3 regions of the Alteromonas pelagimontana genome follow, and region 2 is predicted to be linked to each of the others. Evidence: predicted binding sites of a transcription regulator. Region 2 holds the regulator's gene; each other region holds the start of a gene.

The links. Region 2 encodes LexA, which represses DNA repair genes until DNA is damaged. Its sites were predicted from a motif close to TACTGTATNNNNATACAGTA; they were not measured.
Region 1: a site for LexA is predicted at 1,599-1,618, ahead of dinB (DNA polymerase IV). Genes of this name have one in related genera too.
Region 3: a site for LexA is predicted at 1,463-1,482, ahead of imuA (translesion DNA synthesis-associated protein ImuA). Genes of this name have one in related genera too.

The regions. Positions count from the first base shown of each region.
Region 1 is NZ_CP052766.1:2,905,170-2,908,456, forward strand. It holds gene nqrF (NADH:ubiquinone reductase (Na(+)-transporting) subunit F) at 1-48, shown strand, start outside; gene CA267_RS12765 (FAD:protein FMN transferase) at 126-1,136, shown strand; gene nqrM ((Na+)-NQR maturation NqrM) at 1,161-1,394, shown strand; gene dinB (DNA polymerase IV) at 1,632-2,729, shown strand; gene CA267_RS12780 (DUF1653 domain-containing protein) at 2,722-2,946, shown strand; gene CA267_RS12785 (MBL fold metallo-hydrolase) at 2,995-3,287, shown strand, end outside.
Region 2 is NZ_CP052766.1:1,962,341-1,965,627, reverse strand. It holds gene CA267_RS08765 (coiled-coil domain-containing protein) at 1-738, opposite strand, end outside; gene lexA (transcriptional repressor LexA) at 1,105-1,731, shown strand; gene CA267_RS08755 (YceI family protein) at 2,344-2,922, opposite strand.
Region 3 is NZ_CP052766.1:2,150,105-2,153,391, reverse strand. It holds gene CA267_RS09615 (DUF885 domain-containing protein) at 1-1,215, shown strand, start outside; gene imuA (translesion DNA synthesis-associated protein ImuA) at 1,492-2,184, shown strand; gene CA267_RS09605 (Y-family DNA polymerase) at 2,192-3,287, shown strand, end outside.

The DNA.
Region 1 (3,287 bases), 940 kb from region 2:
CTAGGCGTAGAAGACGAAAATATCTTACTCGATGACTTTGGCGGGTAAATAAGTCTGATTAAATGACGGAAGGGGGCTCTCGCTCCCTTTTTTGTATGTTATGAGGGGCTGTAGTGACCAAACATATGATTCGTACCGGGTTTTTATTTTTATCACTTTTTCTGATTGCTGCATGTAGCCGCGATACATTGCCGGTTGCGCATCTGCATGGCGATACCATGGGCACGACTTATAATATTAAATATATCGTAGGTGAGGCAGGCGAGGTTGAAGGTCTGCAAGAAATGATTGATCAACGCTTGGTAGAGATTAATAAGCTGATGTCAACCTATGATCCTACCTCTGAACTTTCAAGATTCAATCAAAATCGGTTTACCGAACCTTTTGCTGTTTCTGATGAAACCAGAATAGTAGTTCAGGAGGCAATTCGGCTCGGACATCTTAGCCATGGTGTGTTAGATATTACGGTTGGTCCTTTGGTAAACCTATGGGGGTTCGGCCCGAATAAGCGGCCCGAGAAAATTCCGACGCAAGAAGATATCGCCAATGTAAGGGATTATGTGGGTTTAGATAAGCTGAAAGTCACCAAAGAAGGATTGATGAAGCGGCATCCTATGCTGTACGTCGATTTATCTACTATCGCCAAAGGCTACGGGGTGGATCAGGTTGCTGAAATTATTGAAAGTCAGGGAATCACCGACTACTTGGTCGAAATAGGCGGAGAAATGCGGGTCAAAGGGCAGCGAGGAAATGGTGAATCCTGGCTTATTGCCATTGAGAAGCCGGTGACCACGGAACGCGCAGTGCAAAAAATTGTCTCAATAGGAACAAACGCCATTGCTACCTCGGGAGACTATCGGAATTATTACGAGCAAGACGGTAAACGCTATTCTCACTTAATCGACCCGCGCACCGGCAGCCCTATACAACACAATCTGGTAGCGGTAACGGTAGTACATCCGTCTTCTATGACTGCTGATGGTTTAGCCACAGCATTCAATGTCATGGGGTGGAAAGAGGCACGAAAATTAGCCGAAAAAGAACACTTGGCAGTGTTTCTTATTCGACGCGTAGAGGATGGCTTTGAAGAATGGTCATCTTCTGAGTTCGAAGATTTGGTTGAAGTCCATAATTAAGCGGTAATTTGTAGGAGGTAAATAGTGGCTACATTTGTATTAGCTTTTGTTTTTTTTCTGGCTATGGTTGGAGCGATGGCCGTCGGTTATATGTTGCAACGCAAAACAATCTCTGGAAGTTGCGGCGGATTAGGTGCTTTAGGCATATCTAAAGCCTGTGACTGCCCTGAACCTTGCGATCGTAAACAGGCGCGAATGGAAAAGGAGCAAGCGCGTCAGAGCAGGTTAAAAGAGTGGAAGGAGAACCAAATTCTCTAGTTTCGCCCTTACTAGTCGATTAGGAAAGGCAGCTTACGCTGCCTTTCCTGTCTCTGATAGAGAGCCTATTACTGCTGATCAACCGTCCTCTTAATCTCGCACTATCGTTGTGCCCTGAGCTGATCACCCATCAACCTGGGATTATATTAGGCAAAATATAGCGCCGCATTTTTTCTCTGTAAATCACAAGTTATTCTTGTAGAATACTGTTTATGTGTACAGTTTTTGGTGCGTTGAGTGCGTAAAATTATCCATATTGATATGGACTGCTTTTATGCCGCAGTGGAAATGCGGGACAACCCTGCGCTCACGCATCTCCCTATTGCTATAGGTGGAAGTTCTCAGCACCGTGGGGTAATTTCTACTTGTAACTATCCCGCTCGAAAATTTGGCGTTCGTTCGGCTATGGCTACGGCGTACGCAATGCGATTATGCCCGGACCTTGTGCTGTTGCGTGGGCGGATGGATGTTTATGTGCGTGAATCCCAAAAAATCCGCCAAATATTTTCAGATTATACCCCTCTTATTGAACCGTTGTCGTTAGATGAAGCCTATCTGGATGTGACTGACTCACCGTTGTTCGGCGGCAGCGCAACCCTTATTGCTGAAGATATCCGCAAGCGGATACGCGAAGAGCTTAACTTGACCGCTTCTGCAGGCGTGGCTTCCTGTAAGTTTGTCGCCAAAGTCGCCAGTGATGAAAATAAGCCAAATGGGATCTGCGTCATTACTCCCGATAAGCTTGATGCCTTTGTTCGGGTAATGCCGTTGGAAAAAATTCCTGGTGTGGGGCGGGTGACGTTACAAAAACTGCAACGTCTGGGCCTCAAGATTTGTAACGACGTTCGCAGCTATCCCTATGAGCGCCTTCAGCAAGAGTTTGGTAAATTTGGTGCTGTACTGTGGAATCGAGCTCATGGCGTTGATGATCGCGAAGTTAATGCTACCAGAGAGCGTAAATCTATCGGAGTGGAGCGAACATTGAGTGAAGATATTCTTAGCCTTGATGAATGCCGCCAGTTTTTACCGCACCTTCTGGATAAACTCGAAGAGCGATTGGCGCAACACAAGGAAAAAGGTGGCAACCGCCGAAAGTGCAGTATTCGCAGCCAGGGAGTTAAGCTAAAATTCAACGATTTCCAACAGACAACGGTTGAGCATAAGCAACATCAGCTTGCTCCAGAATATTTTTATACGTTGCTTGAACAAGCCTATGAGCGCAGTAAGGGGCGGGGAATCCGCCTTCTTGGCTTGCATGTGGGTTTGGCGGAAGACGTACCTGTAGAACAACTGACTTTCCCTTTTGAAGAACCTGACAGGAAAAATTATGATTAAACCAGGGCGATATATGCATTACAAAGGCAGCGAATATGATGTTATCGGTGTTGCTACACATTCCGAAGACGAAGGCCAGTTGGTGGTGTATCGGCCGTGTTATGGCGAAAAGGCATTGTGGGTGCGTCCTCTTGCCATGTTTACGGAAAATGTCGAAGTGAATGGCAGATCGGTGGAGCGCTTTCGATACATAGGGAATGCTGATGTTGACAACTAATTCCAATTCTTCCGACGTAGTAGGCGTTAAAATGAAAAGGTGCACTGTTTGTATTGGCTTGTGTCGTTGCTGGTTCCTCACGATGGTAGCGAGCGAAAAAGCCACATACCAGATATGATAATGCGACACCCAATTGCTTTGTTGTTCGTCGGATTCGGCATGTTGCTGTTTGCCGCGGGTTACGCAATAAATAACCATTTGGCCAGTTCGGGAGTAGGCGATATGACATCTTCAGCACATTTTAAAGACGGAAAGTTTTCCAATGATGAACCGGTAGCAGAAAATAGTGTCTGGAAGATTTTGAGCATTATGAAGCGTTCTATCATGGATGAAAAAATTGA
Region 2 (3,287 bases):
GTTTAATGTATTTTCAGAAGTATTCTCCAATTCTAACTCTAAGTTTGCTAGTTGGTCTTTAATTTTCTGATAGCTACTTTCAAGTTCGTCTTTTAGGCCTTCTATTTTCTGAGTTTCACCAGATTCGTCATTTTCTTCGTACCCCAAGATTTCATCTCTAAGGTCGCGAATTTTTGCGTGATTAGACACAACTGTTTTTAGCATGGACTCAGACTTTGAGTGAAACTCGTCAATATCAGAGACCTGTTGGTCAATTTTTATCAGATTAGACTCTAGCTCTGTGTTTTCAGATACTAATTCACTGAGATGTTTTGTGTTGGCTGTAAGTGATGACTTCAGTTCCTCCGAATCCTTCAGGAGTATCTCTATTTGGCTTGCGTGCTCGGAAGATGAGCCTTTAATCTCTGCAAGCTTTGTGGAGTAATGCTTAGCGTCTTCATCAATACCTTTAACTGCTTCTAGCATTTTCTCAGCTTCTACATGGTATTGACTAATCTCTTTTTTCATCCTCATTATACGAGATCTATGCTGAGTAATTGAGAGAAAGGCACTTCTAGCTTCCTCTGCTGTATCGGAGGGCTTTTTTATTTTCTCGTCGAGAATTGATATTTTCTTTTCTTGTTTAGATAATTTTTTGTTTTGTTCTTCTAATGCTCTCTCAAGCGGAACTAGCCTCTCCCAAAGCTTTCCGATCTCGTCGGTGTTGCGTTTGCTGTCGCTAAACATTCCAAAGTCCATAATTACCTCTGTCCATAAAAGCAACGAGAATATCATTCTCTATTATGATTAACATACTATCGATTAATACACTTTTTCGATACTGCGTCTACCGAAGTTATTTATGGGATGACGCTCTTCCTGCAACGATTATAACAATAAGTTATTACCTCCCTGATATTTTTTAAATAGCGAAGGTTCAGCATAGATTGAAGTAACAAAGGCGTTTCAAGTGTCCATGGACAGGACATACATAAAGGTATAAATGAGTAATTCAGTTCAACTCCGGTGGAATTTTAGGGAGTTGAACCGGAACCCACACAAAGAGTTGCGATTTACTGTTAACGGTATATACTTTCTTCAACTGTATAAATAATCAGGCTGTGTATGCGTCCACTAACCCCAAGACAAACGGAAGTTCTCGAACTTATTAAAACTACCATGTTGGATACTGGCATGCCGCCCACACGCGCCGAAATTGCCCGCCAGCTGGGTTTTAAGTCGGCAAACGCGGCAGAAGAACATTTAAAAGCCCTGGCAAGAAAAGGGGTAATTGAAATCTTACCTGGCACTTCCAGAGGTATTAAACTCACCATTCCTTTGGAAGCAGATAATGATGAAGAGGAAGGGTTACCACTGATTGGACGCGTGGCTGCCGGTGAGCCAATTTTGGCCCAGCAACATATTGAAGCGCATTATAAAGTTGATCCCGCATTGTTTCACCCTCAAGCAGATTTTCTGTTACGTGTAAGCGGTATGAGTATGAAAGATATTGGTATTTTAGATGGTGATTTACTCGCTGTGCACCGTACTAATGATGTTCATAATGGTCAGGTTGTGGTGGCTCGGGTGGATGAAGATGTCACAGTTAAAAGACTTGAGAAGCGCGGTCGCGAAGTGCTGCTTCATGCCGAGAATGAAGAGTTCTCACCTATTAAGGTAGATTTGGCCTCGCAGCCATTTTCTATCGAAGGAATAGCAGTAGGTGTAATCCGCAATGCGGATTGGATGTAATTCGCAGCCTTGATAGCCGCAATACTTTCGTTTTTTTGCGTCTATTTTGGGAGCCTCGGTAACCTAATTGTAAGCGCATTAGGATAGAATAATTCTTTAACTGCGAAAAGTGAGCAAGCTTTTTTATCCGATGCGGGAAAAAATTTAATTTGATGGCTCTGCTTGACCGTTCTTATTCCAGCATTTTGGCTTAATAACCTTCACTTGTTGCTTAAAGCTTTGCGCAAAAGTCCTGCGGGGAAGAGCGTTAAGAGGTTATGGTCAGGCAACAGTTTGGGTTAGTGTTTTTCAAGAGTGATTGGGTGTTGCTGTTTTATCTAACCCCAACTTGGGATAAGAATTGGCGTATTGACTTTAAAAATCCTTTTAAATCAGGTTGTTATATGTATCTTTTCGATTGTTCTTAAGCTAATTCTGGTTTGATGACGAGCTTTTTGCGCATAGCAAGGCGGGATTTGATACGTCATAGCAGGCTATGATTAGAAAGCGCAACGATGCTAGGCGCGAAAAGATCGATATTGAGCGGCGCGGCTTATCCGGGGTGAGGTTATTTAATAATTTTGTGTAACAAAAGTAATGATAACGGCTCGCCGGAGCGAACCGCTGGACAAATTACTGTTGCGCTTCGGTAGTAATACGCAATTTAACTTTATCACCTACGTTAGGTACATATTTTCCTAATCCAAATTCTGAACGCATAATTTCTGCTTCAGCATCAAAACCAACAGTAGGCTTTTGATTCATTGGGTGTTTACCCTGCTTATTTAACGTGGCGTGCATTACCACAGGTTTGGTAATACCTTTTATTGTTAAGTCTCCGTGGACGTCATACTTGTCGCCTCCTTTGGCAACCACTTTCGTGCTTTTAAAGGTAGCTTTAGGATGGCTCTCAACATCAAAATAATCTTTACCTAAAAACTCTTCGTTAAGCTTTTCCACAAAACTATCTACAGTTTCAACGTCCATGCTAACCGAAATTTTTGCATCTTCAGGCGAGTCAGCATCAAAAGTAATCGTACCTTCTGCGCCATTAAACGCAGCGGTAGGATGAGAAAAGCCAAAGTGACTCCACGAGGCGATAACGCTTGTATGACCAGGATCAATTTTATAGGTCTCAGGGGCTGCATTAGCACCCGCACAGAATAATCCCATCGCCAAAATTGTACCTAATTTTGCATTCTTTCTTAACATAACTTTTCCTTTTCAGATGAACGTGCCGATATTAAAAGAAGGTCATTGCCGTACATAAAGTCTTATGTCTACCCGTAGTGATAATGACTCGCTCAGAACGTAGCTAACGGTTACTGAACCCGTTAGTGCTATGTAGGAAGAGCTGCTCCCACTCGTTTCTCGCCAAGTGATCATTTATCTGCCAATCGGTATTAATAGCCATCATACGCTGAATTGGATTAATCGACTGATCCGTAAGAGAATCGCTTCCGCTTATTTCAATCAACATACGACGGCAGAAGAATCACTAAACTCTTCTATAAGAACGTTACCCAGACTATAGATCAAATAATATCTTTTGTATAAATATTGTACAAAGGCTATGC
Region 3 (3,287 bases), 190 kb from region 2:
AAAGGATTTGAAGACTCTGTTAAACCCTATTTGGTGAAAGATGCCAAGGAAAGTACCTTTTATACCCCTTTTACCAGCTTTCCTGAACAAATAGATAAGCCAACTCGCCGCGCTTTAACACAACAAGCGAGTGACATCATTCAGAACCAGGTTGTGCCGGCTTATCAGCAGTTCTATGATTTTCTGGTTGATGATTATATTCCTAATGCACGGGATGACATTGCGGCCAAAAACTGGCCCAGTGGCGAAGCTTACTATCAGAATCGTATCAAGCATTACACCACCACAGACATGACGGCCAAAGAGATACACGAGCTAGGATTATCGGAAGTAAAACGCATCCGCAGCGAAATGCAGTCGGTGGTGGACGAACTGGGTTTTGACGGCACCATTGATGAGTTTATTCATTTCCTGCGCACCGATCCGCAATTTTATGCCACCAGCGCTGAAGACTTACTAAAAGAAGCGTCATTTATTGCTAAGAAAATAGACGGTAAGCTCCCTCAGCTTTTCGAGCTGCTGCCTCGCATACCTTATGGTGTAGCGCCAGTGCCAGAAAGCATTGCGCCTAAATATACTACCGGCCGATACGTTTCGCCTTCTCGTGATGATCAGCCAGGCTACTATTGGGTGAATACCTATGCGCTGGATAAACGCCCTCTATACGCATTAACTGCGCTGACGCTCCATGAAGCGGTGCCAGGGCACCATATCCAAATTTCTCTAGCCGCGGAAATGACTGACCTGCCGAAAGTGAGACAAAACACTTATATTTCGGCTTTTGGCGAGGGCTGGGGGTTGTACTCAGAGTATCTGGGGAAAGAGGTGGGTATGTATGAAGATCCTTACGATGAGTTTGGCCGCTTAAGTTATGAAATGTGGCGCGCCTGTAGGCTGGTAGTGGATACAGGAATGCATATGTTTGGATGGTCCAGAGAAAAAGCGCTCAATTATATGATGACCAATACGGCGCTTTCAGAGCATAACGTAACGACGGAAATTGATCGTTATATTTCCTGGCCAGCACAGGCTTTGTCTTACAAAATTGGCGAAATTAAGATTAAGGCCCTGCGAAAAAAAGCTGAAGAAGCCCTGGGCAGTGATTTTGACGTAAGAAAATTCCACCGCGCTGTGTTGGCCCACGGTTCTATTCCTCTATTTATTCTTGAGCAAAATATTAATAACTTTATTGATGAGCAGTTAGCAGGAAAATAACTCTGCTGATAAAAGAACAGCCCAGCGATGTGAGAGTAGCTTGGGTAAAAAATACCACAGAAGGATTTATGGCAGCCTGTAATCAGCTGACTTTGCATGCTTTGAACTCCGTTAAGGTCGAGCCCAAAGTTTCAGAAGGTTAATAACAGGCGCGATAAAATATTATTCGAGCAAATTCAAATAGCTGCTCAAAGGCCTTCTTCCTGGAAGGCCTTTTTTCTTGATTCGACAAATTAGTTACCTATAATACTGTATATGTATACAGGTAAATTAATTATGTCTACGCCTTTAACCAACATCGAAAAACATCCTCTTATCTGGCGCGCCAGTCAGCCTCAACAAGGCGCGCACCGTTTACCCACTGGTCATAGCCAGCTGGATCAGGCACTGATGGGCGGCCTTCCCGTTAAAGGATTAATACGTATAAGAAGTCAGCTCGGTATCGGCGAAGTGTCGGTATTAACTTCTGTAATCAAGGGCATAGCACCACATAAGTTGCTGATGTGGATAAACCCGCCCGGCAATCTTCATGCGTCCTGGCTCCAACAGCAGAACATTGCTGCTCAGCAGGTATATGTTGTACAGCCTGATAATGACATTGATGCGCTATGGGCCTGTGAACAGAGTCTGAAAAGTGAAGCTTGCTATATCGTATTGATTTGGCAAAGCAGGATGGGAAATAAGGCCGCCCGCCGTCTTCAGCTTGCTGCCGCGCAACATAATACTTTATGTATCTATTTCGAATCGGATGCGGTGACCCGCCAGCCTTTACCTTTAGCACTCGACATTGAGCTTCAAACTCAACGACATGGTCTCACAGCGAACATAGTAAAAAATCAGGGCAGCTGGCCTAAAGAGGGGATCCCGGTGGAGTTAACCCATACTCCCTCTAATAAGGAAATTATACTGGCGATGCAAGAAAACCCGGCAGAAATAGTAGATATTTCCAGCTTAGTTAAGGCCGGATAATCACCTTATGTTGTGGCTATACTTGCATTTTTCCCAGTTAACTCTGGATACCCAGACGGCGTTCCCTCTCCCGGAAAATGCATCTCCTGCCTCTCCATTAGTGGTGTATCAAGCTTCAGATAACTGTATACGCCAACGCTGCCAGTTAGCAAAATCAACAGGTATTGAAGTGGGTATGGGCATGGCTCAGGCGGCAGCATTAAGTGCGCGTTTAACCGTCATAGATTATCAGGCAGACACGGAAGCTAAAAGATTAAGTGTCATTGCTCATCGGCTTTATCAAATCGCCGCTGATATTGTTATTTATAACCCTGATTGTCTTGCTATGCGTGTGGATACCCTTATCCGGTATTATGGCGGTGCTGAAAATTTCTGGCTCACTCTGCGCAATGAATTAACCGAGCTGCAAGTGAATTATCACTATGCTTGTGGTTGGAGTATTGAGTCAGCCAGAGTATTAGCGTTTAACAGATGCAATCAATTCTGTACTGATCCCAGAATTCTCCGGCAGCTTTTGCAGGCCTGCCCTATGCACTGTAGTGAATTAACTCCTAAACAACGCCATTCGCTCAATCGAGTGGGCATAAAAACTCTTGCGCACATTTTGGCTTTGCCTGCTACCGAACTGGGAAAGCGTTTTGATAATCAACTTATCAGGTATCTTTGCGCGTTACGGGGCGAGGTGACGCCTCAAGTCAGTTATTTTCACCCCAGCGAAACATTTAGTAGCACTATTGAACCCGCTTACGAAATTAATAAAACTCAACAGCTGCTGCCCTGGGTCAATTCCCTGCTAAATGAATTAATGGTGTTCCTTCGTCTACGTAATAAGGTGAGCCTTAACCTAGAGTTGACTTTGCGTTTCCGCGAGCATCCTTCCCTTACCCTTTCCATAGGCTCCGCCTGCGCTATTTATAAAGCAGAGGAATGGCAAACCCTCTGCGCACTTCATATTGAACAGCTCCGTTTACCTGCCCCGGTCACGGGATTTCAGTTAGTGGCTGAAAATTTAGAAGCCATAAGCGAACAAACCAATGATTTCTTCAGCGATAGAAACCATTATTTTTCGCACAAGCAGTTAATAGGGCGTTTACAGGCGCGCT